DNA from 4 places in the Rhizobium sp. SRI_017 genome. Region 1 is predicted to be linked to each of the others. Evidence: predicted binding sites of a transcription regulator. Region 1 holds the regulator's gene; each other region holds the start of a gene.
What was found. Region 1 encodes PhoB, which activates phosphate uptake and scavenging genes when phosphate is short. Its sites were predicted from a motif close to TGTCATNNANCTGTCAT; they were not measured.
Positions count from the first base shown of each region.

Region 2: ppk2 (polyphosphate kinase 2) is a predicted target of PhoB. The motif match lies at 5,243-5,259, and genes of this name have one in related genera.
Region 3: AC2YI2_RS27620 (alkaline phosphatase D family protein) is a predicted target of PhoB. The motif match lies at 4,804-4,820, and genes of this name have one in related genera.
Region 4: AC2YI2_RS28920 (alkaline phosphatase) is a predicted target of PhoB. The motif match lies at 3,233-3,249, and genes of this name have one in related genera.

Region 1 is NZ_JBYCZP010000019.1:22,122-29,339, forward strand. Features, by position in the region: gene AC2YI2_RS29210 (hypothetical protein) at 112-1,434, shown strand; gene phoB (phosphate regulon transcriptional regulator PhoB) at 1,503-2,186, opposite strand; gene phoU (phosphate signaling complex protein PhoU) at 2,207-2,920, opposite strand; gene pstB (phosphate ABC transporter ATP-binding protein PstB) at 2,971-3,789, opposite strand; gene pstA (phosphate ABC transporter permease PstA) at 3,802-5,124, opposite strand; gene pstC (phosphate ABC transporter permease subunit PstC) at 5,121-6,599, opposite strand; gene AC2YI2_RS29240 (PstS family phosphate ABC transporter substrate-binding protein) at 6,694-7,218, opposite strand, start outside.
Region 2 is NZ_JBYCZP010000002.1:231-7,448, reverse strand. Features, by position in the region: gene AC2YI2_RS04810 (error-prone DNA polymerase) at 1-1,206, shown strand, start outside; gene AC2YI2_RS04805 (DUF2735 domain-containing protein) at 1,225-1,410, opposite strand; gene AC2YI2_RS04800 (glutamine synthetase beta-grasp domain-containing protein) at 1,739-2,779, shown strand; gene AC2YI2_RS04795 (DUF1801 domain-containing protein) at 2,852-3,265, opposite strand; gene AC2YI2_RS04790 (AraC family transcriptional regulator) at 3,280-4,143, opposite strand; gene ppk2 (polyphosphate kinase 2) at 4,287-5,201, opposite strand; gene AC2YI2_RS04780 (antibiotic biosynthesis monooxygenase) at 5,319-5,615, opposite strand; gene AC2YI2_RS04775 (M10 family metallopeptidase) at 6,055-7,218, shown strand, end outside.
Region 3 is NZ_JBYCZP010000016.1:119,869-127,086, forward strand. Features, by position in the region: gene AC2YI2_RS27595 (MarR family winged helix-turn-helix transcriptional regulator) at 1-97, opposite strand, end outside; gene AC2YI2_RS27600 (FAD-dependent oxidoreductase) at 182-1,363, opposite strand; gene AC2YI2_RS27605 (TetR/AcrR family transcriptional regulator) at 1,447-2,019, shown strand; gene AC2YI2_RS27610 (M3 family metallopeptidase) at 2,131-4,191, shown strand; gene AC2YI2_RS27615 (GNAT family N-acetyltransferase) at 4,210-4,728, shown strand; gene AC2YI2_RS27620 (alkaline phosphatase D family protein) at 4,914-6,497, shown strand; gene AC2YI2_RS27625 (hypothetical protein) at 6,631-7,110, shown strand; gene AC2YI2_RS27630 (Asp23/Gls24 family envelope stress response protein) at 7,107-7,218, shown strand, end outside.
Region 4 is NZ_JBYCZP010000018.1:98,797-106,014, reverse strand. Features, by position in the region: gene AC2YI2_RS28935 (ABC transporter permease) at 1-179, opposite strand, end outside; gene AC2YI2_RS28930 (ABC transporter ATP-binding protein) at 176-865, opposite strand; gene AC2YI2_RS28925 (hypothetical protein) at 871-1,341, opposite strand; gene AC2YI2_RS28920 (alkaline phosphatase) at 1,420-3,177, opposite strand; gene AC2YI2_RS28915 (TRAP transporter large permease) at 3,403-4,683, opposite strand; gene AC2YI2_RS28910 (TRAP transporter small permease) at 4,683-5,204, opposite strand; gene AC2YI2_RS28905 (TRAP transporter substrate-binding protein) at 5,287-6,261, opposite strand; gene AC2YI2_RS28900 (amidohydrolase family protein) at 6,317-7,195, opposite strand; gene AC2YI2_RS28895 (mandelate racemase/muconate lactonizing enzyme family protein) at 7,197-7,218, opposite strand, start outside.

The DNA.
Region 1 (7,218 bases):
GTGCCTGCGGACGTATCGGTTGCCGCGTGCCGTCCCGCTTGCCAAGGCCGAAGCGAATGGTTACCGGAGAATGAATCGGCGCATGCGCGCCGCGCAATAGGGAATATCGGGTTGAGCGGACTGGAACAGGCGATCAGGAATGCGCTGGAGCGCGCCGAGCGTTCGGATCCCGATATCCGCGCCCGGATCTACCAGTCCGCCCGCAATGCGCTCGATGTCGGCCTGCGCAAGCAGGAGATATCAGACATGACTGTCGTCGAGCGCCAGCGCCAGCGGCTCGAGGTCACGATCCGCGAGATCGAGGACGAGGAGCTGTCGCGTCTGCGCTCGATCGCACAGTTCGAGCGCGTGGCGCTGGAGCGCGAACCCGAGGAAGAGCCTGAGCCCGTCGTCGAGGCACAGCAGCCACATTCGTGGCCGGTCGAGCCGCCGAGCCGCAGCCATCAACCCACGCCGCTACCAGGCTCTGAACCGCTTGACGCAGAATTCGAGGATGAGCTTCCGACATCCGCGCCCGCCATCGAGCATGTTCGACAGTCAGAGCCGGCGCAGGGTGAACGCGCCACAGAACGCGTGGAACCCATGGCGGAGTTCGCCGCCCAGAGCCGGCCTGCAGCCAATGTGCGCGGCAACGAACCTGACATTGACGACTATCTCACCGGGCTGACGGCAACGCGCGAGGCGCAGTCTTCTGCGCCGGCAGCGCAGCCACAGGCCGCCGAATGGGACGACAAGGCTGCCGAGGCCATCGCACCGACGACGAAGCGCCGCCGCAGCTTCGCTTCATTCCTCGCTTCGACCTTTGTCTATCTTTTCCTCCTCGGTATCATCGGCGGGGGCGTCTGGTGGGTCTATGACACCGGCATGATCGAGGCGGCCATGAAGGGCGGCGGCGACTTCAACCTCGTGCCCGATGCACTGCGTTCCGAGAAGACGGACCCGGCGCAAGAGGAAGCGCGGCTCGATACGCTGCGCGGCTTTTCCGGCGACTGGATTGATATCTTCAAGCCGGGCACCAATGCCGATGCAGCCAAGCCACGCGCGAAGGCGGCCATCACGGAGCATCGCGACAGCGACGGGCTTGCCACGGTCATAACCTCGAATGCACCTGATCAGGACGGCGACGTGCTGGTCGAGGTGCCGGCCGGGCTTCTACAGGATTTGGCTGGCAAGACCTCGACCATCGCGATCACCGTCAAGTCCAATAGCGACAAGCCGGCCCAGATCTACATTCAGTGCGAATTCAAGACTCTGGGCGACTGCGGCCGCCATCGCTATACGGTCACCAACGAGCGTGCCGACGAACTCATCCAGGTGAAATTCGACGGCAAGATGAGTCCGAGCTCCTCTGGCCATATCGTCATCAACAGCGATCTCACGGGCGAGGGCAGTTCGATCCGCCTCTACGGCATCCGCGTCCTGCCGGGCTCCTGACCGCTCCGGAACGGAAAACGGCCCGCCTCCTGACTGGAAGCGGGCCGTTTCTCTTTCAAAACTTCCCGTCAGACTTCCATCGCATAGCCCGCGCCGCGCACGGTGCGGATGATGTCGGGCATGTTGGAAATGTTGAGCGCCTTGCGCAGGCGGCCGACATGGACGTCCACGGTGCGTTCGTCGACATAGATGTCGTGGCCCCAGACGCCGTCGAGCAGCTGTGAGCGTGAGAAGACGCGGCCGGGCGAAGACATGAAGAACTCGAGCAGCTTGAACTCGGTCGGTCCGAGCCGGATCTCGCGCGACCGGCGATGGACGCGATAGGTCTCGCGGTCGAGCTCGACATCGCCGCATTTCAGCACCGACGAGATCGCGCTGGGACGCACGCGGCGGAGCATGGCCTTGACGCGGGCCATCAGCTCCGGCGTCGAGAACGGCTTGACGACATAGTCGTCGGCGCCGGTGGAGAGGCCGCGCACGCGCTCGCTCTCCTCGCCGCGGGCGGTCAGCATGATGACCGGCAGGCGTTCGGTCTGCGGCCGCATCCTGAGCCGCCGGCAGAGCTCGATGCCGGACACGCCAGGCAGCATCCAGTCGAGCACCAGCAGGTCCGGCACCCGTTCCTGGAGCCGGATATCGGCCTCGTCGCCGCGGCCTATCACCTCGACGTCATAGCCTTCCGCTTCGAGGTTGTAGCTGAGCAAAGTACCCAGCGCTTCCTCGTCTTCCACCACCATGATTCTCGGCTGCATCGATACTATCCTGTAGGCCGCTATTCAGCGGGCTGGACGACGGACGCGGTATTGTCGTCCTTCGGCCGTTCGCCGGCCGGCTGCTCGCCGGTCGACATGTAGTAGATGGTCTCGGCGATGTTGGTCGCATGGTCGCCGATGCGCTCGATGTTCTTGGCGCAGAACAAGAGATGCGTGCAGGGCGTGATGTTGCGCGGGTCTTCCATCATGTAGGTGAGCAGCTCGCGGAACAGCGACGTGTACATCGCGTCGATCTCTTCGTCGCGGGCGCGGATCTGCTCCGCCTTCTCAGGAGAGCGCGTCGAGTAGACGTCGAGTACGTCTTTGAGTTGGGAGAGCGCCAGTTCGGAGAGATGCTCGATGCCGCGGGCGAGCGGACGGGGGATGCCCGTCGTCTGGACTGCAATCACGCGCTTGGCGGTTGACTTGCCGAGGTCGCCGACTCGCTCGAGGTCCGAGGCGATACGGATCGAGCCGATGATTTCGCGGAGGTCCGAGGCAACGGGCTGGCGCTTGGCGATCATCAGGATGGCCTTGTCGCCGATCTCGCGCTCGGTGGCATCCACGATCGTGTCTTCCGAAATCACGCGCTGGGCAAGTGCTGCATCGGAAGTCACGAGTGCGTGAATCGCGTCGGAAACCATCTGCTCGACCATGCCGCCCATTTCGGCGATGCGGCGGGCGAGCGTCTTCAGTTCGTCGTCGAAGACGGAATAGATATGTGCGGTGGACATGTCAGTACCTCATACTGTCGGGATACGTCTAAGGGCTTCGTCGGCTGGGATCAGCCGAAGCGACCCATGATGTAGTCCTGGGTGCGCTGGTCGTCCGGATTGGTGAAGATCTTGTCGGTGTCGTTCTCTTCCACGAGATAGCCGAGGTGGAACATGGCGGTCCGCTGGGACACGCGCGCCGCCTGCTGCATCGAGTGGGTGACGATGACGATGGTGAAGTTTTCGCGCAGTTCGTGGATGAGCTCCTCGACCTTGGCGGTCGCGATCGGGTCGAGCGCCGAGCAGGGCTCGTCCATCAGGATGACTTCCGGGCTGACGGCGACGGCGCGGGCAATGCACAGACGCTGCTGCTGACCACCGGACAGGCCGGTACCGGGCTCGTGCAGGCGATCCTTGACTTCGTTCCAGAGACCGGCGCGCTGCAGGCTCTTCTCGACGATCTCGTCGATCTGCGCCTTGTTCTTGGCGAGGCCGTGGATGCGCGGGCCGTAGGAGACATTCTCGTAGATCGACTTCGGGAACGGGTTCGGCTTCTGGAACACCATGCCGACGCGGGCGCGAAGTTCCACGACGTCAAGCGACGGGCGATAGACGTCGCCGCCGTCGAGCGTGATGCTGCCGGTGACGCGGCAGCCTTCGATCGTATCGTTCATGCGGTTGAGGCAGCGCAGGAACGTCGACTTGCCGCAGCCTGACGGGCCGATGAGCGCGGTCACCGTGTTCTGGCGAACGTTCAGGTTGACGTCGTACAGCGCACGCTTCTCGCTGTAGTAAACCGACACGTCCTTGCCGATCATCTTGTAGTTCTGTTCAGTCGCCATGGTCTTGCCAACAGCCTTTTCGACTTCAATATCCGTAAGCATATTCATGATGGAAACTCCTTACCAGCGGCGTTCGAAACGCCGGCGCAACAGGATTGCGGCGAGGTTCATGATGATGAGAAAGATGAGCAGCACGATGATCGCGCCTGAGGTGCGTTCGACGAAGGCGCGTTCGGCCTCATTCGCCCACATGTAGATCTGCACCGGCAGGGCCGTCGCAGGTTCGAACGGCGTCGTCGGGTAGTCGACGACGAAGGCCACCATGCCGATAAGCAGCAGCGGCGCGGTTTCGCCGAGCGCGTTCGCCAGGCCGATGATCGTACCGGTCAGGATTCCCGGCATGGCGAGCGGCAGGACGTGATGGGTCACGGTCTGCATCTTCGAGGCGCCGAGGCCGAGGGCAGCCGCGCGGATCGACGGCGGCACGGCCTTGAGGGCAGCGCGGGTTGCGATGATGATCGTCGGCAGCGTCATCAGAGCCAGCACGAGGCCGCCGACGATGGATGCGGAGCGCGGCATGCCGATGAAGTTGATGAAGATTGAAAGGCCGAGCAGACCATAGACGATGGATGGAACGGCGGCGAGGTTGTTGATGTTGACCTCGATCAGGTCGGTCCAGCGGTTCTTCGGTGCGAATTCCTCGAGATAGATCGACGCACAGACACCGATCGGAAGCGCCAGCGCCAGCACGATCAGCATTGTATAGATCGAGCCGAGAATGGCGACGCCGAGACCCGCCGCTTCCGGGCGGCTCGATGCGCCAGCCGTGAAGAAAGCCGGATTGAAATGCTCGCGGAGCGCGCCGGCGTCAGAGAGCTTGTTCATGATCTGAACTTGCGTGTCGGAGATCTTGCGGTCGCTTTCAGGCACGGTCAGGTCGATCTGACCCTTGAAGGCGGAGTCGATATTGGCCGAGGCCAGGAAGGTGACTGGGATCGTCTTGCCGATGATATCAGGATTGGCGATCACCAAATCACGCAACTGGGCACGCACGCCGTCGGAAACGAAGCCCTTGAGCTTGGCGATCTCCGGACGATTCTTCGGATCGATGCCGACGATCTTGGCGACGGCGTCGCGCGCAAGATTCGGATAGTTCGCCGTCACCAGCACCTTGGGGTCGGTGGCGCGCTTGTTCAAGGGGTCGATGATCTTTTCCGAGAACTCGACTGGAACTGTGATCATCGTCTGGAAGAAGGCGGTATAGCCCTTGGAGAAGATCGAGACCAGCAGCAGCACGAGGAAGGCGAGCCCGATGATGATGGCCGCCGCACCATACATGCGGAACCGCTTCTCTGCGGCGCGGCGGCCCTTGATGCCGATATCGCGAGAGCCAGTAGCGGACGTGGGCGAAGAGGCTGTGGGATTAAGGACAGCGTCGGTCATTCGTACTGCTCCCGGTACTTGCGGACGATGTAGAGGGCGTAGACATTCATGGCGAGCGTCAGCACGAAGAGCGTGATGCCGAGCGCGAAGGCGACGAGCGTCTGCGGGGAGTTGAATTCAAGGTCGCCGGTCAACTGGTTGACGATCTTGACGGTGATGGTGGTCATCGGCTCGAAGGGCGAGAACTGCAGGTTGGCAGCAACGCCGGCCGCGAGAACCACAATCATGGTTTCGCCGATGGCCCGCGAGCCGGTGAGCAGCAGCGCACCCATGATGCCCGGCAGGGCGGCGGGCAGGATGACCCGCTTCATGGTTTCGGACCGCGTGGCGCCAAGGCCGAGCGAACCGTCGCGCATCGCCCGCGGCACCGCGGTGATGATGTCGTCCGACAGCGAGGAGACGAAGGGGATGAGGCGGATGCTCATCACGAAGCCTGCTGTCAGGACGCTCTGCGCTTCGATGAAGTTGGTGTAGTTGCCCGACAGCGCGCCCCACAGGCCCGCCGAGAAGTCCCGGAAGAACGGTCCGATCGTGATCAGCGCGAAGAAGCCGTAGACGATGGTCGGGATGCCGGCGAGGATTTCAAGCAGCGGCTTGACGATCGAGCGGACCCGCCTGGAGGCGTATTCGGCCATGTAGATGGCCGCAAAAAGACCGATCGGAACAGCAATCAGCATTGCAACGAGGGCGATATACATCGTGCCGAGCAGCAGAGGGATCAGGCCGAATTGACCGGCGGAGTTGCCCTCCGTCGAGAAGCGCGGGTCCCAAACCGTTCCGAAGAAGAAGTTGACCGGCGAGACCTGGCCGAAGAACCGGACCGTCTCGGAAAACAGCGAGCCGACAATGCCGAACGTGGTCAGGATCGCGATCGTTGAAGAGATGATCAGCGCCCAGAGCATGAAGCGCTCGACATTGTTGCGTGCGCGGAAGGTCGGGGAGACCCGGGTATAGGAGTAGGCGGCCCCGGCGAGCGCAAGCAGGATCGTAACGATCGCAACGCCCCACTTCATGGTGGCGGTTTCGCTGACCAGCCGTTTGGCGGCCTCGACCATGAAGGGCTGCGGATCCTGCGCGAGCGGTAGTCCCTTGGAACCCAGCATGGACTTGAGTTTTGTGATGTCCCCATCGACGGAGGTGCGTTCTTCGGTCGTGAGACGGCCATATCCGGTCGCGATCGAATTGACCATGCCGTAGATCACGTCCTGCTCGTTCTGCGACTTTGCGAGATGTTCCGATGGAAGCGAGGCGCGGACGGAGCGGTCGACGTAGTTGGCGCCGATCGCGGAGGCGACGAGGAGGAAAATCGTAGCGGGCAGGATCGCCCAAATTGCTGCATGCGAGCCGAAATAGCTGGGGCGGGAGTGCAGCTTGCGCACATCTCCGTTCACCACAGCGGCGGATCGAGAGCGGGTCAGAAAATAGGCGACCACGCCAATGATCACGATTATCAGGAAAACGGAGGCGCTACCCATCACAATACCCTAGCCGGAATTTTGGGGCCTCATGCCCGAGGAAAGCGGATATGAAAATGCCGGCAGGCCCGAGAGCCCGCCGGCAGCATGCAGATTACATGTTCTTCCAGCTGGTGACGGCAGCGCGGATTTCTTCACGCTCGGCGTCCGGAGCCGGGATCAGGCCGTATTCAGCGAGCGGCGAGTCGGGGCCGATCATCGAGTCGGCGGTGAAGAACTCGACATATTCCTTGAGGCCCGGAACGGAGTCGAGATGTGCCTTCTTGACGTAGAAGAACAGCGGACGCGAAACCGGATATTCGCCCTTGGCGACGGCTTCGACGGACGGCAGCACGCCGCTGACGGTCGAGACCTTCAGCTTGTCGGCGTTGTTTTCGTAGAAGGACAGGCCAAACACGCCCACGGCCTTCTTGTCGGCGTCGATGCGGGCGAGCGTCTCGGAGTAGTCGCCGTCGATGTCGACTGCCTTGCCGTCCTTGCGGACTGCCTTGCACTTGCCTTCGGCTTCCTTCTTGTCGATGCCGGCCTTTTCCATGGCTTCGAGCGCGCCGGTGGCCTTGCAGCCGGCGATCAGGAGCTTTTCTTCGAAGACTTCGCGGGTACCGTGCTTTTCGCCCGG
Region 2 (7,218 bases), on a different contig from region 1:
GACAATGACTATGAACTCGAATTCGCCCAGCAATGCTTCAAGCAGATCGAGGGTTTTGGCGAATATGGATTCCCTGAAAGCCATGCCGCGAGCTTCGCGCTTCTCGTCTATGCCTCATCCTGGCTGAAATGCCATTATCCGGACATTTTCGCGGCCGCCCTGCTCAATTCCCAGCCGATGGGTTTCTACGCCCCCTCGGAAATCGTCCGCGATGCGGTCGAACATGGCGTCGAGGCCCGCCCGCCCGATATCAACCATTCCGACTGGGACAACGGACTGGAGCGCGGGCCGGTCGCCGCCGAGCATCTTCATCCGCGCAATGCCGCAATGACCTATATGCTCCAATCCGATCATGCCCTCCGGCTCGGCTTCAGGCAGATCAAGGGATTGCGTGAGGAGGAGATCAAGGCCTTCGTCGCCAGCCGTGGTGCCGGCTACGATTCAGTCCGCGACGTATGGCTGCGCGGCGGGCTCGAGCCTTCGACGATCGAGCGGCTCGCGGATGCGGATTGTTTTCGTTCGCTCGGTCTTGAGAGGCGGGATGCACTCTGGGCTGCGCGGGGCCTGAACCGGGTTGGCGGGCAGGAAGATCTGCCGCTCTTTTCGATCCGCAAGGCGCACAATCTCGAACCGGATTTTCGCCTGCCACCGATGATCATGGGTGAACATATCGTCGAGGATTACCGCACGCTCGGCCTGTCGTTGAAGGGGCATCCCGCCGCCTTGCTGCGCCCCTGGCTCGAGGCAGAGCGGGTATTGCCGTCTGCCCGCCTTGCCGATGACGATATCAGGAATGGCAGCAAGGTCAGGGTCGCGGGCCTAACGCTCGTTCGGCAACGGCCCGGCACGGCCTCGGGCGTCATCTTCATGACGCTGCAGGACGAGACCCATATCGCCAATGTGATCGTCTGGCCGAAGGTTTTCGAGAGGTTCAGGGCGGAGGTGTTGGGAAGCCGGCTCTGCGCGGTCGATGGAATTGTTCAGAAGGAGAGCGGGGTGATTCACGTCATCGCCAACAGGCTTTACGACTATAGCCCGATGCTCGCAAAGCTCTCAGGCACCGAGTTCGACATCACGGCCACCAATGCCGACGAGGTCCGCAGACCGGTCGAGGCGGACAGCCGCTCTCATCCGCGCAATGTCAGGCACAATCTGAGCTACAAGCCCGCAGCCGGAGTCATGCCCAAGGGCCGAAACTTCCACTAAGGTGGAAGCGCTTTGTTTTCAGTGCTTTGGCGGGATGGCCGGAGCCGGCGCATCGATGGCTTCCATGTGATACCAGGCCGGGTCGAGGGCCGCAGCGACGCGCGGATCGACAACCTGCGCCACATCCGGCCGATGAGTTTCGAACCGTCTATTCAAGGGGAATTGTATGATCTGGGCGCTCTCGCGCTTCTCGTTCAGCCGCATTTCGAAATTACTCCAGTCGTCAATAAGAGTCTGTCCTGAATTCCTTATACACGATCTCGTTCCACATTGCACAAAAAAAATTCACACTGATTAAAATATAGGCAGTATTTTTGCACGCTCATGCTTCCAGCGTTTGCAATCCGGCAGGGCACTCTGTGAAAATGCCTCGAAATCACGCAACAGAGCAAAAATGATGGACAGAATGCCGCACTGCGGTCGGTTGGCACGCCACATGCATCTCCATGTGCGGCCCATGGCGACCGGCTGTGCCGGTAGCCAGAAGTTCGGGGAGCCAGGGAGGCTCCGCTATACCTATGAGAGGTCTGAAATGACGAAATACAAGCTCGAGTACATCTGGCTCGATGGCTATACCCCGGTACCGAACCTGCGCGGCAAGACGCAGGTCAAGGAATTCGAAGCCTTCCCGACGCTCGAGCAGCTCCCGTTCTGGGGCTTCGACGGCTCGTCGACCATGCAGGCCGAAGGCCGCAGCTCCGATTGTGTACTCAAGCCCGTCGCGCTGTATCCGGATCCGGCCCGCACCAACGGCGTGCTCGTGATGTGCGAAGTCATGATGCCCGATGGCGTCACCCCGCACGCCTCCAACGCTCGTGCGACGATCCTCGATGACGAGGGCACCTGGTTCGGCTTCGAGCAGGAATATTTCTTCTACAAGGACGGCCGCCCGCTCGGCTTCCCCGAGCATGGCTACCCCGCTCCGCAGGGCCCCTACTACACCGGCGTCGGCTATTCGAACGTAGGCGATATCGCCCGCGAGATCGTCGAAGAGCATCTCGACCTCTGCCTCGAAGCCGGCATCAACCACGAAGGCATCAATGCCGAAGTGGCCAAGGGCCAGTGGGAATTCCAGGTGTTCGGCAAGGGCTCCAAGAAGGCCGCCGACGAAATCTGGATGGCTCGTTACCTGCTGCAGCGCCTGACGGAAAAATACGGCATCGACATCGAATATCACTGCAAGCCGCTCGGCGACACCGACTGGAACGGTTCGGGCATGCACTGCAATTTCTCGACCAAGTACATGCGCGAAGTCGGCGGCAAAGCCTATTTCGAAGCACTGATGGCTGCGTTCGAAAAGAACTGGAAGGACCATATCGACGTATACGGTCCGGACAACCATCTGCGCCTGACCGGCAAGCACGAAACCGCTCCGTGGAACAAGTTTTCCTATGGCGTGGCCGACCGCGGTGCCTCGATCCGCGTTCCGCACTCGTTCATCAAGAATGACTACAAGGGCTATCTGGAAGATCGCCGCCCGAACTCCCAGGGCGACCCCTACCAGATCGCTTCCCAGGTCCTGAAGACGATCGCGGAAGTCCCGCTGGCCGGTTCCGCTTCGGCCGCCGCTTAATCAGATCATCGTGGCGCGGTCATTCATGTCCGCGCCACGATTGCGTCTGGGCGATGCCTGAGACGCCCCCCTTCAGACGCCACGCGGCCGCAAGTGATAGGTCAGCGCTCGCGAAAGCATCATTTCGAGCGGTGCACGTGCCATGCCGCCGCTGACCGGCAGGAGTACGGCGCGCGTGCCCTCAAACTGGAAGTCATCCCCGAACGGCTCGCGGAATTCATCGACCAGCGTCGTGCGGCAGATGAAATAGAGCGCGGCGCGACCTGGCGGCTGACGCGACCAGCCGAGGCGGATCGTGCTGCCGCTCCCGGTGGCTTCGGTCAGATAGGCCGGCTCGCCCCATTTCAGCGTTTCGGTGATGGCGCCGATGCACGGATCCGCAGCGGCAATGTCGAAAATCATCGCCCGGATCTCGGCGAGCCGATGCCGCACCTCTGGCGGAAAGGCATCGAATGCGGCTTGCACATCCCGCGGCATCGGCTGCATCTTGGCCCCTCAGGTCACATGGCCTCGATCGGCAGGTGGATGTCGGTGCGCAGGTCCGGGGGCGCGGTGTCGGCCGGGCTGTTGAGATATTCCTCCAGCATCGGCCCGTCGGCGGCCTCATGGCCTGATGCCGGCAGCCAGACGCCCATCAGCCAGCGATAGGCGTCGCGCATGTCCGCATAGGGCCCTTTGTATGAAAGCTTCGCAAAGGCTCCGCCCCTGGTATCGACGACCTCAAGCCCGGACGGCAACGCCACGCCTTCGGCCATGGCAATGCAGGCAGCCGAGCGCAGTTCATCGGTATCGACGGCATCGGGGTCGTCATAATAGACGCCGATCATCCGCGACTGGCGCGTCACCAGGCCGGCCGGACCGGCGGCGGCGAAGAGCCGCTCGAAGGCGCGACTGATCAGCATATAGCTGCCTTTGTGCGGCAGGGACGCACAGTGTATCGCCGGCAGCGTCACGATCTCAACCGGGAAACCGGTCGCATCGCTCGCCCGGTTGGCCGCCTTGAAGAGCGCATGGCTGCCGCCCTCGCGATAGGCGCCCGGGGTCAAGCCGTAGGACTGCTTGAAGGCCCGGCCGAAGGCCTCAGCTGTCGTATAGCCGGCGCGCCGGGCGATCTCGCCGATATCGGCCTCGGAATTGGCAAGCCGGTCGGCCGCGCGGCTGAGCCTCAGTCGCCGGACGGTCGCAGCAACAGTCTCGCCCTGCATGGCCGTATAGACCCGGTGCCAATGCCAGCGCGACATGGCCGCGATATCGGCCAGCAGATCGAGATTGAGCTCCTCCTCGAGATGATCGTGGAGATAGTCCACCACCCGGCCGATACGGGCCGCATAGCTGTTCCTGGTGTTGTCGGTCTTCATGAGCATTTGTCGTCTCCCTTTCGATGAAAGACAACATGGCATGCCGCCGACTGACAGATATTGCTGACTTCAGGCCCGGCTCCGGCCAAAAACGGCGGCGGCCCGCATCATGCGGGCCGCCTCTCGATTGACGTTATGGTGCCACGCGCTCAGTAGACCTCGGGCACATAGAGCTCATCCGGCACCTCGGAGCGACGATAGTCCGCGTGCCGCACCCGCTCAGGCAGTTCGATCGACGGCTTGGGCACGTCGCTATAGGGAATCTGCGCCAGCAGATGGGCAATGCAGTTGAGACGCGCCCGCTTCTTGTCCACCGCCTCCACGACCCACCACGGGGTTTCGGCCGTGTGCGTGCGGGCCAGCATCTCTTCTTTGGCCTTGGTGTAGTCCTCCCAATGGACGCGGCTTTCCAGGTCCATCGGCGAGAGCTTCCACTGCTTGAGCGGATCGTGGATGCGCATGCGAAAGCGGAACTCCTGCTCCTCGTCGGTGATCGAGAACCAGTACTTGATCAGGATGATGCCAGAGCGGACGAGCATGCGCTCGAATTCCGGTACCGAGCGGAAGAACTCTTCCAGCTCGTCGGGTGTGCAGAAACCCATCACGCGCTCGACGCCGGCACGGTTATACCAGCTGCGGTCGAAAAGTACCATTTCGCCGGCGGTCGGCAGATGGGCGGTATAGCGCTGGAAATACCACTGGCTGCGCTCGCGCTCGGTCGGCGCCGGCAGCGCCACGACGCGGCAAACACGCGGATTGAGCCGCTGCGTCACTCGCTTGATCGCACCGCCCTTGCCGGCGGAATCGCGGCCCTCGAAGATCACGACGACCTTCAGCTTCTGGTACTGCACCCAGTCCTGCAGCTTGACCAGTTCGTGCTGCAGGCGGAAGAGCTCGCGGAAATAGATCTTGCGATCCAGCGTATCGGCCGCGGGCCCGCTCATGCCTTCGACGACAAGTTCGTCGAGCCGGTCTTCCTCCAACTGCATCTCCAGTTCCTCGTCGAAACTGTCGGCGATCTCCGCCTTGATGCGCTCGAGCTGTTCGCGATGGTCGATGGTCATGGCCGACTCCCTGTCATTGGGGCGCAAAGAAGCAGGTCTCTGCGACAGGTTTGTGACAGTTGCGAGACAGTTGGGAAACCGGCCGCTCCGGTGGTTGCTCCAAGCCGGCCGCGCGTCCTACTTGGCGGACAGAACGACCGCTCCAGCGACTGCATCCGTGACGCCTAGCCCACCGCCGAGATCCTCGAGCGTCGCGCGGAAACTGTCGAGCGTGGCGATCATCTGCGATCGGCTGCCCGCCAGCGCCTCCATGCTCTCCCATTCCGCGATGAGGCAGTAGCGTCCCTCGCCGGTCTTGACGATGTTGGCATGACGCAAGCCGGCCCAGCTCTCGCCGATACCACGATGCGCATCAAGGAATGCATCCTCCATTCCCGCCTTGACCTTGAAACGCACGACATTGAACGCGACCATGACTGCCTCCCCGCGTGAACAAGTGATTGGAATGCTGAAATTTGCGCGAGGCGGGCAGTTGGCCGAACCAATCCCTGTCCGCTCCTCTGATAGCATCAAGGCTAGCATAGCCGAGGAATACACGGAAGCTAAAATAGGCGAGCGGAATAAGAGTCAAAGTCTGCCCCATCAACACGATATTGTCCGAGAAACGGGGCCGCTCGCCGGCATCGCGCGATGATTGCCGTTGGTGGTATTGAGATCCTGAGCGACGAGGCGATCCGGTTCCTATCGTAAGAATAACATCCATCGGGCAACGCGGACATCACATCTTTGATGAACGATACACACGTTCTTGAATACCCTACCGCTAGTATCCGGCGTAGAATATTGACATTTTAGTATTTGTTTATACTATGTGCCTGAAAGGCAAATCAAGCAAAACTGGAGGGGAAACATCATGCTGGCCAATGCAACTTCCAGGGGTGTAGCAAACATCTTCAGTTCCGGCAGTGCTTTTGTTGATGGCGTTCTGAGCGGTTTTGCCTGGTCCCAGAATTCCGTCGAATATGCGTTTCCGACCAACGCCAAGAGCTACAGTTATAACGGCTATCCGGACCACGGCTTTAATTCCGTCTCCAGCGCCCAGCGAGAGATGGCGATGTTCGCGCTCGACAAGGGCTTCGGGAGCGCGGCCAATGATGGATTTTCGGTGGAGGGTTTCACCAACCTCGATATCTCCAAGGGATCGGACAAATCGGCGGAGCTCCGTCTGGCGGAAACCAGCCACCAGACGCCGACCGCCTGGGGATTTTATCCGTCCAACGACTCGAGAGGCGGCGACGTCTGGTTCGGGATCCAGGAGAATTACCGCAATCCTGTCGCCGGCACATTTGCCGGAGCGACGATGCTCCACGAACTCGGCCATGCCCTTGGATTGAAACACGGCCATCAGCCGGAAGCGAATTTTGGGACCATTCCCTTTGACTGGGATTCCCAAGAATACTCTCTGATGACCTATACCAACTATGTCGGCGACACCGGCGGCGCTGCGTCCTACGAACATTTCGGTGCCCCGCAGACCTATATGATGGCCGATATTGCTGCCCTGCAGCACATGTACGGTGCCGATTACTCGACCAATAGCGGCCGGACCGTCTACAGCTGGAAGCCCACAGGAGGCGAGACCTACGTCAATGGCAAGGTGGCGATCGATCCTGGTGGCAACAGGATCTTCGCCACCATCTGGGACGGAGGCGGGGAGGATACCTATGATCTCAGCGCCTACAAATCCGACATGGTGATCGATCTGGCGCCGGGAGGCTTCTCGAAATTTTCAAACAGCCAGTTGTCTGATCTCGGAGGCGGGCCCAACAATGGCCATGCCCGCGGCAACATCTTCAACGCTCTGATCCACAACAATGACAGGCGTTCGCTCATCGAAAATGCGAAGGGCGGCAGCGGCGATGATATCATAAGCGGAAATACCGGGGACAACCGTCTCTATGGCAATGGCGGCAGTGACGTCCTTTATGGACTTCCGGGCACGGACACTTTGATCGGCGGCGGCGGCGCGGACTACTTCGGCTTCGCCTCCGGCTACGGCAAAGACACGATCCAGCGT
Region 3 (7,218 bases), on a different contig from region 1:
CAATACCGGCAATGCGGCGCTCGAAACTCTGGCGCATGAGCCGGGAGGTGTCGTTCAGCAGAAAACCGAGAGAATCCGGATCGGTCTTGAGAGGCATGAAATAGGTATCCTTGATAATAAGGATGCCTTATTATATCTGACGCAAAAGTGCAAGCCGACGGCGCCGGATTCTTCCGCCCAGTCACCTTGGAAGCTCGACATATTCACGGCGATCGAGGCCCGAAAGACTCAGCTGGACTTTGCGCTTGAACGCTGTGGACAGGTTCAGCACGCCGAAAATCGCGGAACGCAGCAGCTTGCCCCAGAAGCCGTGAACAAGCGCCACCTTCGTCAGTCGGTCCGCGAGCGCCAGGACCTTCTGGGCCGCCGGACGACGAAGGGTCTCGTACTGATCGAGATCGCTGGCCGGCCGGCCCTGCTTCAACACGCCGACCAGCAGCCGCCCGAGGATCACAGCATCGACAAGGCCGGTATTCATGCCCTGGCCACCGGCTGGGCTATGCACATGCGCGGCGTCGCCCATCAGGAAGACGTTGCCCTGGCGATAGGCGGAGGCAACGCGGTGATGTAGCCGGAACCGCGAACTCCAGAACACCTCGCCGACGCGGATCCTCTGGCTCTTCGGGCCGCGCGTGTTCATGATCCTCTCGATCAGCGCGGCATCCGGCTTCTCGGGGGCATTCTCGACTGTCGCGACCACGCGGAAGTGGCCATGCGGCAGAGGTGCCACCACGACCGGCCCTTCCGGCGAGAGATAGAAGGCGACCTCGTCGCGGTCGGTCTGCCAGTTCATCGTCACGTCGGCAAGCACGAAGGAATCGGCATAGCTGTCGCCCTCGAAGCCGATGCCGGCGCTGTCGCGTACAACGCTGTGCATTCCATCGCCGGCGACGACATAGTCGGCGCGAACCAGGTGCTCGCCATCAGCGCTTTCGAGCCGCGCTTCGTAGCCTGCTGCCGCCTCCCGCACCGAGAGAGCCGAGACGCCCCGATGGACGCGGCCGCCAAGGCTGGCGAGCCGATCGGCGAGAACGGCCTCGGTTTCCTGCTGCGGTATCATCAGGATGTGGTTGAAGCGCGTCGGCAGCTTGTCGAATGTCAGGCGGAGCAGCGCGCGATCGCCGTCGCGCACTGAGAAATGCTGAAGCTGGCGGCCACGCTGCTCCAGGTCTTCAACGACCCCCAGCGGCTCGAGCATCTCCAGTGTGTGCGCGTGGATAACCGCAGCCCGGGAGGTGTTGAGACCCGCGGCCAGCTTGTCGATCAGAAGGTAGTCGACGCCTGCCTGCTGCAAAGTGATGGCAAGGGCAAGGCCGGTGGGACCCGCACCGACGATGAGGATTCCGGTCTGTTCAGGAAGCATGAACTTCACTCCAGTTTGTCAACGTGTGTTGATATTTATTACGGCCACTTGCATTTGTCAACAAGCGTTGGCATTCATGTCGCATGGCTGAAACAAAGAAGCAGACCAAGTCGGATCGCACCCGATCGACCATCCTCGAGGCGGCACGCCAGATCTTTGCCAAGGAGGGCTATGAACGGACCACGATCCGGGACATTGCCGCCGCGGCCTCGATTGATCCGGCCATGGTGATCCGCTATTTCCACAGCAAGGAAGAACTCTTTGGCCGTATCGCCGAGTTCGATCTCCGGCTGCCCAACCCGGCCGATATCGATCGGGACAGGATCGGCGAGGCGCTTGTCACGCATTTCCTCAACATCTGGGAAGGCGAGAATGCCGTGCCGGGGCTGGTCGTCATGATCCGCTCGGCGTCGTCGAACGACTTTGCCGCCCAGAAGATACAGGAGGTTTTTTCCGGACAGGTACTGCCGATGCTGACCAGCATTGGCGACCCCGCGGATGCGCGCAATCGCGCGGGTCTGGTCGCAAGCCAGCTCATCGGGCTCGCCTTCGGTCGCTATGTCATGAAGTTTGCGCCGGTCGTCGGGCTTTCACGCGAGCGGATCATTCGAGACATCGGCGCCACCATCCAGGCCTACCTGACGGGCGAGAGGTGATTGCGCCGAAAATCGCCCAGCGGGTGTGCTTTGCAGCGCGCGCTCCCTATATTGCGATCGAGAATTCTGATTCCCCCAATCCTGATGACCAGGGCCGCCAAAGGAGATCCCATGACCGAGACCCAAATCAATCCGGCCATCTTCACCTGGGACGGACCGCATGGCCTGCCCCGTTTTGCAGCCGTCCACGACGAGGATTTCAAGGCCGCTTTCGACCACGCGCTGGCCGCGCACAATGCTGAAATCGAAGAGATCGCCAACAATCCCGAGGCGCCGACTTTCGCCAACACGATCACCGCGCTCGAAATCGCCGGCGACGAACTTTCCCGCGTTTCCTCGCTGTTCTGGAACAAGGCCGGCTCCGACACCAACGACACGATCCAGCATCTCGAACGCGAGATCTCGCCGGTCATGTCGCGGCATTATTCAAGGATCGGTCAGAATGAGCCACTCTTCAAACGCATCGATACGCTGTGGGAGGCCCGTGAGAGCCTCGGCCTGACCACCGAGGAGAAGCGCGTTCTCGAACGCCACTGGAAGGGCTTCGTCAAGTCCGGCGCCAAACTGCCAAAGGATCAGCAGCAGCGCCTTGCAGCGATCAACGAGAAGCTTTCGAGCCTCGGCACCAATTTCGGCCAGAACATCCTGGCCGACGAGAAGAACTGGTTCCTGCTGCTTTCGACCGAGGAAGAACTCGCCGGCCTGCCCGACTTTCTGCGCGATGCCATGGCAGGTGCCGCCACCGCTCGCGGCGAGACCGGCAAATATGCCGTCACGCTCTCGCGCTCGATCATCGAGCCGTTCCTGACCTTCTCGGACCGTCGCGATCTTCGCGAGCAGGCTTTCAATGCCTGGATCGCCCGCGGCGAAAATCCCGGTCCGACGGATAACAGGGAAATCATCGCCGAAACGGTTGCGCTCCGCGCGGAGAAAGCCTCGCTGCTCGGCTATCCGCATTATGCAGCGCTGAAGCTCGACAACACCATGGCCAAGACCGCCGAGAATGTGAACGGGCTCCTGATGCAGGTCTGGGAGAAGGCCCGCCTGCGAGCGCTGGAAGAGGAGGCCGATCTCGCCCGCGTCATCGCCGGCGAAGGCAAGAACCATGGCGTCCAGCCCTGGGACTGGCGGCACTATGCCGAGAAGCTGCGCGCCAGCACGTACAATTTCTCGGAAAGCGAGCTGAAGCCCTATCTCCAGCTCGAAAAGATCATCGATGCCTGCTTTGATGTCGCGGGCAGGCTCTTCTCCATCAAGGCGGTGCGCCGCACGGACGTCGCCGGTTATCATCCCGATGTCCGGGTCTATGAAATCCTCGACGCGAAAGACGATCTGATCGCGCTCTTCATGGGCGATTATTTCGCCCGGCCATCGAAGCGCTCCGGCGCCTGGATGAGCTCTTTCCAGAGCCAGCACAAGCTGCCGCTCAAGAACGGCGCGAAGGGCGAGATCCCGATCATCTACAATGTCTGCAACTTCGCCAAACCCGCCGAAGGCAAGCCGGCGCTGCTCTCGATCGACGATGCCCGCACGCTGTTCCATGAATTCGGCCATGGCCTGCACGGCATGCTGTCCGATGTCACCTATCCATCGGTCGCCGGTACCGGCGTGTCGCGCGACTTCGTCGAACTGCCCTCGCAGCTCTATGAGCATTGGCTTACAGTGCCTGAAATCCTCAAGGAGTATGCCCTGCATTACGAGACCGGCGCGCCGATGCCCGAAGAGCTCCTGGAAAAGGTTCTTGCCGCCCGCACCTTCAATGCCGGCTTCAACACGGTGGAGTTCACCTCGTCCGCGCTCGTCGACATGGCCTTCCACACACGGCCGCCTGGCGGTGACCCGATGGTGCTGACAGCGGAAGTGCTGGCCGAGATCGGCATGCCATCGTCGATCGTCATGCGCCACCGTACGCCGCATTTCTCCCACGTCTTCTCGGGCGACGGTTATTCGGCCGGCTACTATTCCTACATGTGGTCGGAAGTGCTCGATGCGGACGCGTTCGAGGCCTTCATGGAAACCGGCAATGCCTTCAACGCCGAAACAGCAAACCGCTTGAAGGAAAACATCTATTCGGTCGGAGGCTCGGTCGATCCCGAGGATGCATACAAGGCTTTCCGCGGCAAGCTGCCGAGCCCCGAGGCAATGCTGAAGAAGAAAGGTCTGGCGGCCTGAGGGTCGCCACACACCCGCATGATTCCAGTTATCGAGACGCCCCGCCTTATCATCCGAGCCCATGCACTTGCTGATTTCGATGCCTATGTAGCCATGTGGGCCGACCCTGATGTCGTGCGCTTCATCACCGGCACGCCTTTCACGCGCGAGGCGTCCTGGTCGCGCTTTCTCCGGCATCCGGGTCACTGGCAACATATGGGTTTCGGCTTTCTCGCCATCGAAGAGCGGGAGACGGGGCGCTTCATCGGCGAGGCTGGCTTCCACGACATGCGGCGGGAGATAACGCCGTCGATCGAGGGAACTCTCGAAGCCGGCTGGGGTCTCACGCCCTCGGCGCATGGCCGCGGCTATGGCTTCGAAGCGATGCAGGCACTCGTCGGCTGGGCGGACAACGCATTTCCCGGCCGCCGCATGACCTGCATCATCGATCCCGCAAATGAAGCCTCGCGCCGCGTCGCAACGAAGCTCGGCTTCAATGAGGTCACCGTGGCCGATTATCACGGAAGCGCCGTGACCCTGTTTGAACGGCTCGCCTAACGGCCGGGCAGGGAATCTCTTCGGCCTGGTCCTATCGGCATGGCGGTCGCGCTGGGCATTCCGACATCGCTGACCCGTCACCGAAGCATCATCGAAACGTCACGCCAGCATAACCCCCCTGACATAAAACGGCTGTTTGGTACCGCCCGCGAGCGAACCTCGCTCGCGGAATCAAGGAGAGATTCATGTCCAGGATCACCACCACATTTTCCCGCCGCGGCCTGCTGAAAGGCACGGCTGCCACTGGCCTCCTCGCGGCCACCTCAGGCCTTGCCGTGCCCTTCTACGCCCGCGCCGCCAATGCGCCGGCCTTCACCCACGGCGTACAGTCCGGCGATGTCGATGCCTCCTCCGGCATGATCTGGACGCGCGTCGACCGCCCGTCGCGCATCTTCATGGAAGTCTCGACCGCCGAGAGCTTCAAGGACCCGATCCGTCTTTCGCCGATGGACGCCCTTCCCGAGAGCGATTTCGCCGTCAAGCGCCTGGTCGAAAACCTGCCGGCAGACCAGGACATCTTCTACCGCTTCACCGCCGCCGACCTCTCCGACATCAATGTCATGTCGCAGCCGGTCACCGGCCGCTTCCGCACCGGTCCTGCCTCCCGCCGCAACATTCGCTTCGCCTGGTCGGGCGACACGGCGGGCCAGGGCTGGGGCATCGATGAGGTCGGCATGAAGTGCTACGGCACGATCGCCGGGCACCAGCCGGACTTCTTTCTGCATTCCGGCGACACCATCTATGCCGACGGCCCCTTGAAGGACAGCGTCGAGCTGCCCGACGGTACCAAGTGGGTCAACAAGGTCGTGATCGACGAGAAGCGCAAGGTCGCCGAAACGCTCGCCGAATATCGCGGCCAGTGGAAATACAACATGATGGACGAGCATGTCCGCGCGCTCAACGCCGTCTGTCCGACCTTCTTCCAGTGGGACGACCACGAGGTCACCAACAACTGGTCTGCCTCCAAAAACCTGATGGCCGATGACCGCTATACCGAAAAGTCGGTCGCGCTGCTCTCGGCCCGCGCCGCCCGCGCCTTCCACGAAATGACGCCGATCCGCTACACGCCGGCCGAGCCTGGCCGCATCTACCGCAAGATCTCCTATGGCCCGATGATGGACGTGTTCTTCATCGACCTCCGCTCCTATCGCGGCCCGAACGGCGATTCCACGGAAACCGTGCTCGACGACACCTCGCGCATCATCGGCGCCGAACAGCTCCGCTGGCTCAAGCGGGAACTCGCCAATTCGCGCGCCACCTGGAAGATCCTGGCCTGCGACATGCCGATCGGCATCATCGTCTGGGACAATTTCAAGGAAAAGAAGGGCGCAGAAGCCATCGCCAACGGCGATCAGGGTCCGGCCAGCGGCCGCGAGCTCGAAATCGCCGACCTGCTCCGGTTCATCAAGACTTCGGGCATCAAGAACACGGTCTGGCTGACCGCCGACGTGCACTATACCGCCGCGCACTACTACAACCCCGACAAGGCCCAGTTCCAGGACTTCGATCCCTTCTGGGAATTCGTCTCCGGCCCGATCCATGCTGGCACCTTCGGCCCGAACGACATGGACATGACCTTCGGCCCGGAAGTGAAGTTCGTCGCCGCCCCGACCAAGGAGCAAGGCCAGAACCTGCCGCCCTCGGCCGGCCTGCAGTTCTTCGGCCTCGTCGACATCGATGGCGCGTCCGAGCAGTTGACCGTGCGGCTTCTCAACCGCGACGACAAGGAACTCTACAAGATCACGCTCGACCCGGTTCGAGCCGTCTGAGTTTCATCCCGACGACAGGGCGCGCCTTCGGGCGCGTCTTTCCCGAATAAGCCGGCACGCCCCCGCGTTGGAGCAATAATTCTGCTGCACACTTGGCAGCACGCCACTATGCTGGCGGACCGGGGGACAAGGCATGGCTGTGAATGAAGACAAGGTCGGGACCGGCGCAAAGATCGTCGTGCTGGTCGTGCTGGGCATCGTAGCGCTCGTGTTCGCGCTGCCCGGAGCGATCGTCTATTGGGCAGTGGTCGAAGACTGGGCCGGCGACCCCCGCGGTTTCCATGGCATAGACGGCGCCATCAACTGGCTTTTTGGGGTCTGCGCCACGGGCGCCATTGCAGCAGGCATCATAATCATCGGCGTCATGCTGCGCCTCCTGCGCTGGCGGAGGGCACCGCTTGCAAGCCTCGCTCTTTCGGTTCTGAGCACCGCCTTCATCATCGCAACCTATCTGATCTTCTCGGACACCAACACGTCGCCTGACAGTATCGAGGTGGTCTTCCTGCAAGGCTGCTGCATCGTCCTGCTGCTGCTTGTGGCACTGCCGCCCTTCCTGCACTGGGCGATGAACAAACCCGAAAGTCTTACCGTCCCGACGGAGCCCCGGCCATGACGGAACCGACCACGATTAAGAACCAGAGCAATGCGCCCGTCGTACTGCGCATCCTTCTCGCAGTCGTCTGCTTGTTGCCGGCCGCCATCGGCCTTTTGATCATCGCGG
Region 4 (7,218 bases), on a different contig from region 1:
CTGCCGGCGGCGCCGATCACCAAATCGAACCTGTCGGCCGCCCGCGCGCTGCCGAGGCGGAGCGCCCGCTCCTGCAAGGTCACCGCGACCCCGAGCGCCACCGCGAGCGCGACGATCAGAACCAGGACGGCCGATCCGAGCCAGAATTTCTTGAGATCGGCAAGTATGAAGCCGATCATGCGGCCGACTCCAGTGCATCGACATCGCCGGTCACCCGGCCCATGCTGAGGACGATGTGGCGAGGCAAGCGCTCGATCATGCGGGCATCATGGGACACGACGATCAGCGTGCTGTTCTCCTGCTGGGCCAGCTCAATCAGTAGCTTGCCGACCGCTTCACCGCTCTCGATGTCGAGGCTCGCCGTCGGCTCGTCGGCGACGATCACGCCGGGCCGACGCAACAGGGCCCGCGCCACCGCAACGCGCTGCATCTCACCCCGAGACATGGTCTCGACCCTCTGGCCCGGGCGGGAAAGACCGGTGCGCTCCAGAAGTTCGTGGGCCCGAGATCGAAGCTCCGACATCATCGCCCCGGCGAGCCGCGCCGGCAGCAGAATGTTGTCGAGTGCCGTGAGGCCCGGGAAGAGGTGGAACTCCTGCATGACCAGGCCGACATTCGCCCCGCGCCAGCGATCGCGCCGGCTTTCGGACAGTTTGGCGATGTCGACTTCGCTCCAGCGGATCTCACCGCCGCTGGCGCGTTCCAGGCCGGTGATCAGATTGACGAAGGTGCTCTTGCCCGAACCGGATGCGCCGGTAATCGCCAGATGCTGGCCGGCTCGCACGGTGAGCTTGTCCACGGTCAGCACCGGCGCCGCCAGACCCGGATACGACATGCTGACCTCGGCGAGGCTGAGTGACAGCATTGCGGTCAGGCGACCCGGTAGCTTGCGCCGCGCAGGCGCAGGCGGCTGAGGAAACCAGTCTCGGGATCGGCCCATGAGCCCACTTCCAGCGTGCCGGCGACGTCGATGCGCGTGCCGGGCTGCACGAAGGTCTGCTTCTCGTCGAGATAGATCACGACGATATTGTCCGGCCAGTCGGAATCGGTCGAGCAGAAGGGGCAGATCGACATCGGGATTTCGGTCAGCACGAAGAACGCGGCCTCGGCCTTCAGCGGCGGCGCCATGAAGCCGCTCATCTCGACTTGCTGCCCCGCAAGCGTCTTGACCTTCTCGGAATATTCGAGCCCGAGTACGCTGATCTTGCCGTACAGATCGTCGAAACTGAGCGCAGTGACCGCTGCCGCGGACGGTCGCGCCAACGCAACGAGCGGGGAAAGGCCGATCATGCCGAGCAGGGACCGACGGCTGAATTTGGAGCGATCGAGGACTTTGGGCATGGGATCCGTTCTCCTTGGCTAAAGAAACAGACATTCCGGGCGACGCGCCGCCGCCCGGAATTCAAACCTCGAGCAAGCTTAGTTCGTCGGTGTGCCGAGTGCCATCACATCGACGAGCACGCGATAGACGTCGCTCTGCTCCATATAGCCCTTGAAGCCGTCGGCACCGGGGCCGGTTGCCTGCAGAACCACATCGTCAACGGTATGAACGGCCGAGTCGCTCTCCTTCGGCAGGTTGCCGACACGCAGGACGGCACCGGGGACGTCCTTGTAGGCCGGGTTGGCCTCATACTCGTCCTTGTCGTTCTTGATGGCCGGCTCGAACGGGCCGTCCATCTTCGGGCGGAAGGTCTCGTAATAGTCGGGGGAGTTCGATGCGAACACGGCGAGACGACGCGTTACGTCGACCTTGTCCGGGTAGCCGTCGCCATTCTTGTCCTCATAGTTCGGGAAGCCGGCACCGGCATAGACGCCGACCTTCGCGCGCATGTCGTCGCCCGGCTTTTCATCGTCGATCGTGCCGATGATGGAGAGGCCATGCGTGTGGTCGCCGGTGACGACGATCAGCGTGTCTGGATGGGTCTTGGCGAATTCGCGGGCCATTCCGATGACCTGGTCGAATTCGATGGTGTCATAAATGGCGCGATCCCAGTCCATCGGATGGGACATCTTGTCGACCGAGGCAGCCTCGACCATCAGGAAGAATCCATCAGGATTCTTCGAGAGTTCGTCGAGCGCGACCTTGGTCATGTCCTTCAGGCCCGGCTGGTTCGGGAACTTGTCGACGGAGCCCTTCTTGAGGAATTCGCGGTCGAGCGTCACGTCCATGTTGCCGGTGTGGAACAGGCCGAGGATCTTGCCGGTATTGGTCTTGGAAGCAGCTTCGAGCTCGGTCTTGTCGGTCGCCAGCGCATAGCCGGCATCCTTGAACAGCTTGATATAGTCCTTGTCGTCCTTGCGCTTGGAGCCTGGAATGTCCTTGCCGAGGAAGTAGGCCGAACCGCCGCCGAGGATCACGTCCGGCTTGGTGTCGAGGAACATGCCGACGATCTCGGCCTTGTCGCCGCGCTTGCGGGTGTGGGCGATCACGGCCGCGGGCGTCGCGTCTTCGATCTCGGCGTTGGAGACGACGCCGATCGACTTCTTCGAGCTGCGGCGGATGGCTTCCGCGATGGTCTCGACGCGCGGATCGTCGAGGGTGTTCGGGGTGCGGTCGGCATAGACGCCGAGCGAGTTGATCGCACTCTTGTGGCCGGTCATGTAGGCCGACATCGTATTGGCGGAGTCGGTGGCGATCGAGTCGGTTGCCGACGTGCCGATGAAGGCGCGCAGTTCGATGTCGTCTAGGTTGAGGCGGCCATTGGCCTTGCCTTCGGTCATGCCCTTGGACATGAGGCGGGCACCGGTGCGGTGGGCGACGGAGAGGCCGTCGGCGATCAGGAAGATCACATTCTTGGCCTTGGGCGTCGTTCCCGAGGTGGTGTAAACATCCCAGGTTACGGCTTTGGTCTGGCCGGCAGCGGTGACTTCGACCGTGTATTGGCCACCGCTCATGATCTTGGCGGCACGCAGGATGACCGCCGAGCCGAGGCTCTTGTCGTCCTTGCCCTTCTCGTCGGCAATGAATTCGTAATCGGCGCCGAGCACCGACTTGGCATCCTGGCCGTTGATTGTGACCTTGACGTCTTCAGGCTTGACGACGCCGTCGAGCTCGACCTTGAAATCGAAAGGCGAGCCGGCAAGGATCGTCGCACGATCCAGCGGGAAGACCGTCGTGGCCTGGGCAGCACCGGCCAACATGGTGGCGGCGGTGAGGGCGAAAATAAACTTACGCATGGGGGACCTCGCGCGATTAGGAATTCACGTTACGGCCCGTCCTTAGCGAGCCGCCATGACACATGCGTGACAGAGATACGACATTCGCAACGCAGGCTGGAAGCCTGCACGTCATTGCCGCAGCAATCCGGGATCGCCTTGCAAGCGCCCTTTCCCTATACACGCAAAACCCCGGAAATTCCGGGGTTCCGCAATAGGCAGAGCGGTCTCGTACGGCCGACGCGGCTACTTGAACACGCCAGGCAGCCAGAGCGAAAGCGCGGGAATATAGGTCACCAGGAGCAGCACCGCGATCGACGCCCCGAAAAACGGCCAGATCGTCTTCATCGCCTCTCGTATCGTGATCTTGCCCACCGCGCAGCCAACGAAAAGTACGGTTCCTACCGGCGGCGTGTTGAGCCCGATGCCGGCATTGAGGATCATGATCACGCCGAAATGAACGGGATCGATGCCGAAGGCCTTCACGACCGGCAGCAGTACAGGCGTGGCGATGATGACCAGCGGGGCCATGTCCATGAACGTGCCGAGCAGCAGCAGCACAATGTTGATCATCAGCAGCACAATGATCGGATTGTCGGACACTGCACCGATGGCGGCGACCATATAGGTCTGCACCTGGAGGAAGGCCATGAGCCAGCCGAAGGATGCGGCCGTGCCGATGACCAGAAGCACCATCGCCGTGGTCCGCACCGCGCCCAGCACGGCCTCGATGAATCCCTGCCAGTTGAGCTCTCGATAGACGAGCAGCGCCACAAGGAGTGCATAGAGCACCGCGATGCACGAACTCTCCGTTGCCGTGAACACACCCGAGCGCACGCCGCCGAAAATGATCCCGATCAGCAACAAGCCGGGAATCGAGGCGATCAAGTACCAGCCCAGCAGGCGGAAGCCGGGGAAAGGCTCGGACGGATATCCCTTGCGGCGGGCCACGACATAGGCCGTCACCATCAAGGCCACCGCAAGCAGCAGGCCCGGAATGATGCCGGCGGTGAAGAGATCGGCAACGCTGACCGTACCCCCGGCCGCGATCGAATAGAGGATCATGTTGTGCGACGGCGGAATCAATAGCGCGATGATGGCCGCATTAACGGTGACATTGACCGCATAGGACCGGTCATAGCCCCGCGCCGCCATCTGCGGGATCATCAGCCCGCCAACGGCCGAGGCATCGGCCACGGCCGAGCCGGAAATGCCGCCGAACAGCGTGGCGGCCACGACATTGACCTGGCCGAGACCACCGCGCAGATGCCCGACAAGCCCGGAAGCGAAGCGGATCAGCCGCTCGGCAATGCCGCCGCGCACCATCAGGTCGCCGGCGAAGATGAAGAACGGGATCGCCATCATGGCGAAGACATTCATGCCGGAATTCATCTGCTGGAAGACGACAACCGGCGGCAGTCCCATGTAAAGCACGGTCGCCACCGAGGCGATGCCGAGGCAGAAGGCGATCGGCATGCCGATCAGCATGAAGAAGGTGAAGGCGCCGAAGAGCACGACATAGGCCATCACGCGACCTCCTGGATGATGACATCGGCCGCGATGCGCCGGTCGAGCGCCACATCGATGAAGCGTTCGAGTGAAAAGAGCGTGATGAGGATGCCGCCGCCGATCATCGGGAAGAAATCTACGCCGCCTGGCCAGCCGAGCACGGGAATGGGTGCGCTCCATGTGCCGGCTGCAAGCAGGATCGAATACCAGGTCATGGCGATGCCGAAGAGCACGATGAAGCCGAGGCTGGTCAGATCCATGAGCTTCTGGACGGGTTCGGGCATTATGTAACGCACGATGTCGAGCCCGAGATGCACGCTTTCGCGCACGCCCACCGCGGCACCGAACAGGATGAACCACAGCATGAGATGCAGCGACAACGGCTCCGACCATGTCGGCGTGTCGTTGAGCACACGGCGGCCGAAGATTTGCCAGCCGATGATCACCGTCATCACGACCATGCCGAAGCCGGCGACATAGAGTGCCGCATTGCTGACCTGGTTGAGTACCGGCCGGACGCCCCGCATGAAGCCCAACATTTCTCGATTTCCTCCGGGTAATTTTTCCGAGCAAGCGGAAAATGACGGGAGCCGGCGGAAATCGCCGGCTCCCGGATCGCGCTTATTGAACGGCCTGGACTCGCTCGAGCAGGTCCTTCTGCTTGGGATCGGTGATGAACTTGTCGTAGACCGGCTTCATCGCGTCGGAGAATTCCTTCTTGTCGACAGTCATGATCTTGTTGCCGGCGGCGCGCACTTTCTCTTCGGACGCCTTTTCGCGGGCGACCCAGAGCTCGCGCATCTTGACCGTCGATTCCTTGGCCGCCTGCTTGAGGATCTTCTGGTCGTCGGGCGACAGCTTGTCCCAGGCGATCTTGGAGATGACCAGGATTTCCGGCGTCTGCGAATGCTGGGTCAGCGTATAGTTCTTGGCGACTTCGTAGTGGCGCGCCGATTCGTAGGACGGCCAGTTGTTCTCGGCTCCGTCGACCACGCCGGTTTCCAGCGACGAATAGACCTCGCCCATCGGCATCGGCGTCGGGTTGGCGCCGAAGGCGTCCATCATGGCAATCCAGAGGTCGGACTGCTGGACGCGGATCTTCATGCCCTTGAGGTCGGCGAGCTTCTCGATCGGCTTCTTGGTCGTGTAGAACGACCGGGCACCGGAGTCGTAGAAGGCAAGTCCAACAAGACCGTGCGGTTCGAAGGCTGCGAGCACTTCGTCGCCGATCGGGCCGTCCACAGTGTGGTGCATATGCTCGGTCGAGCGGAACAGGAACGGCAGTCCGAGCACGACGGTCTCGGGTACCAGATTGTTGAACGGCGCCGCGTTGACGCGGTTCATGTCGATGACGCCGAAGCGGGTCTGCTCGATCGTGTCCTTCTCATTGCCGAGAACGGCATTGTTCATGACCTCGATCTTGATGCGGCCATTGGTGCGCTCGGAAACGAGCTGGCCCATGTATTTCACCGCTTCGACGGTCGGGTAGCCATCCGGATGGATGTCGGCCGAACGTAGGGTGATTTCCTGGGCCGAAGCGAAGCCGGCCGCGAGCGTCAGGCCGAATGCGAGAGAAAATGCGGGTAGAATTCTCATAGTCTCCTCCTTGTTGTTATCGAACCGGAATCTCCTCATCCCGGCGCGTATGCGTTCAGTCCCTGGCTTCCCATGGGGCTAGTCCAAAGAGCTGTTCGGGATTTTCGACCAGTGCGAGATGCCTGCTATGGTCATCCGCCAGCCAGCCGAGAATGGTGTCTGTAAGGGCCGCGTCATCCGGATAGTCCGACTGCTGGCGCGCCAGATTGTGCGGCCAGTTCGAGCCCCACACGATGCGTTCGGGTGCATGGTTCGCGACGGTCTTCGAGACCGCCGCCACATCGGCGAAATCCGGTCCGCCGGTCTTCGAGGATTCGTAAGCGCCGGCGAACTTGAACCAGCAATTGCCGCGATCGATCAGCCGCTTGACGGCAGCGACCTCAGGCCCATCGGAGGCGACGCCACCGAAGAATTTCCCATGATGATCGAACACCCAGCGCGACTTGAGAGCAGCAAGGCGCTTCTCATGTTCGAGTATCTTGGTGCCATCAAACTGCACGGCGACCATCCAACCCCGCGCGGCTGCCTTGGCATCGATGGCTTCAAGTTCGCCAAGCCCGACAGCGCCGCCTGGCAGGTCCATGATGCGGGCGCCGACAATGCCGGCAGCCGAGAGGCGATTGAGCTCCGCCTCCGTCGTCGTGCTATCGATCACCGCCACACCGCGGGCGACATCGCCCATCGCGGCCAGGCAGGCGACGAGGTTGGAATTGTCGCGCTGGTGGGCATTGCCCTGGGTGATGATGACGCGGTCGATGCCGAGCCACTTCATCGCCGATCGATACTGCCCAGCATCCGGGAGCGCTCCCACCGGCAGGTCCGGGCCGCCGGGCATCGCGGGAAAGCCGGGCAGATACATATGCATCTGCGCATCGACTGCCCCGCGGGGAAGCGGCGTCCTGGGAGGGGGACCCTTCAGGGTGCGGACGAGCATGTCAGGCGTCCTTCATGCGGAAT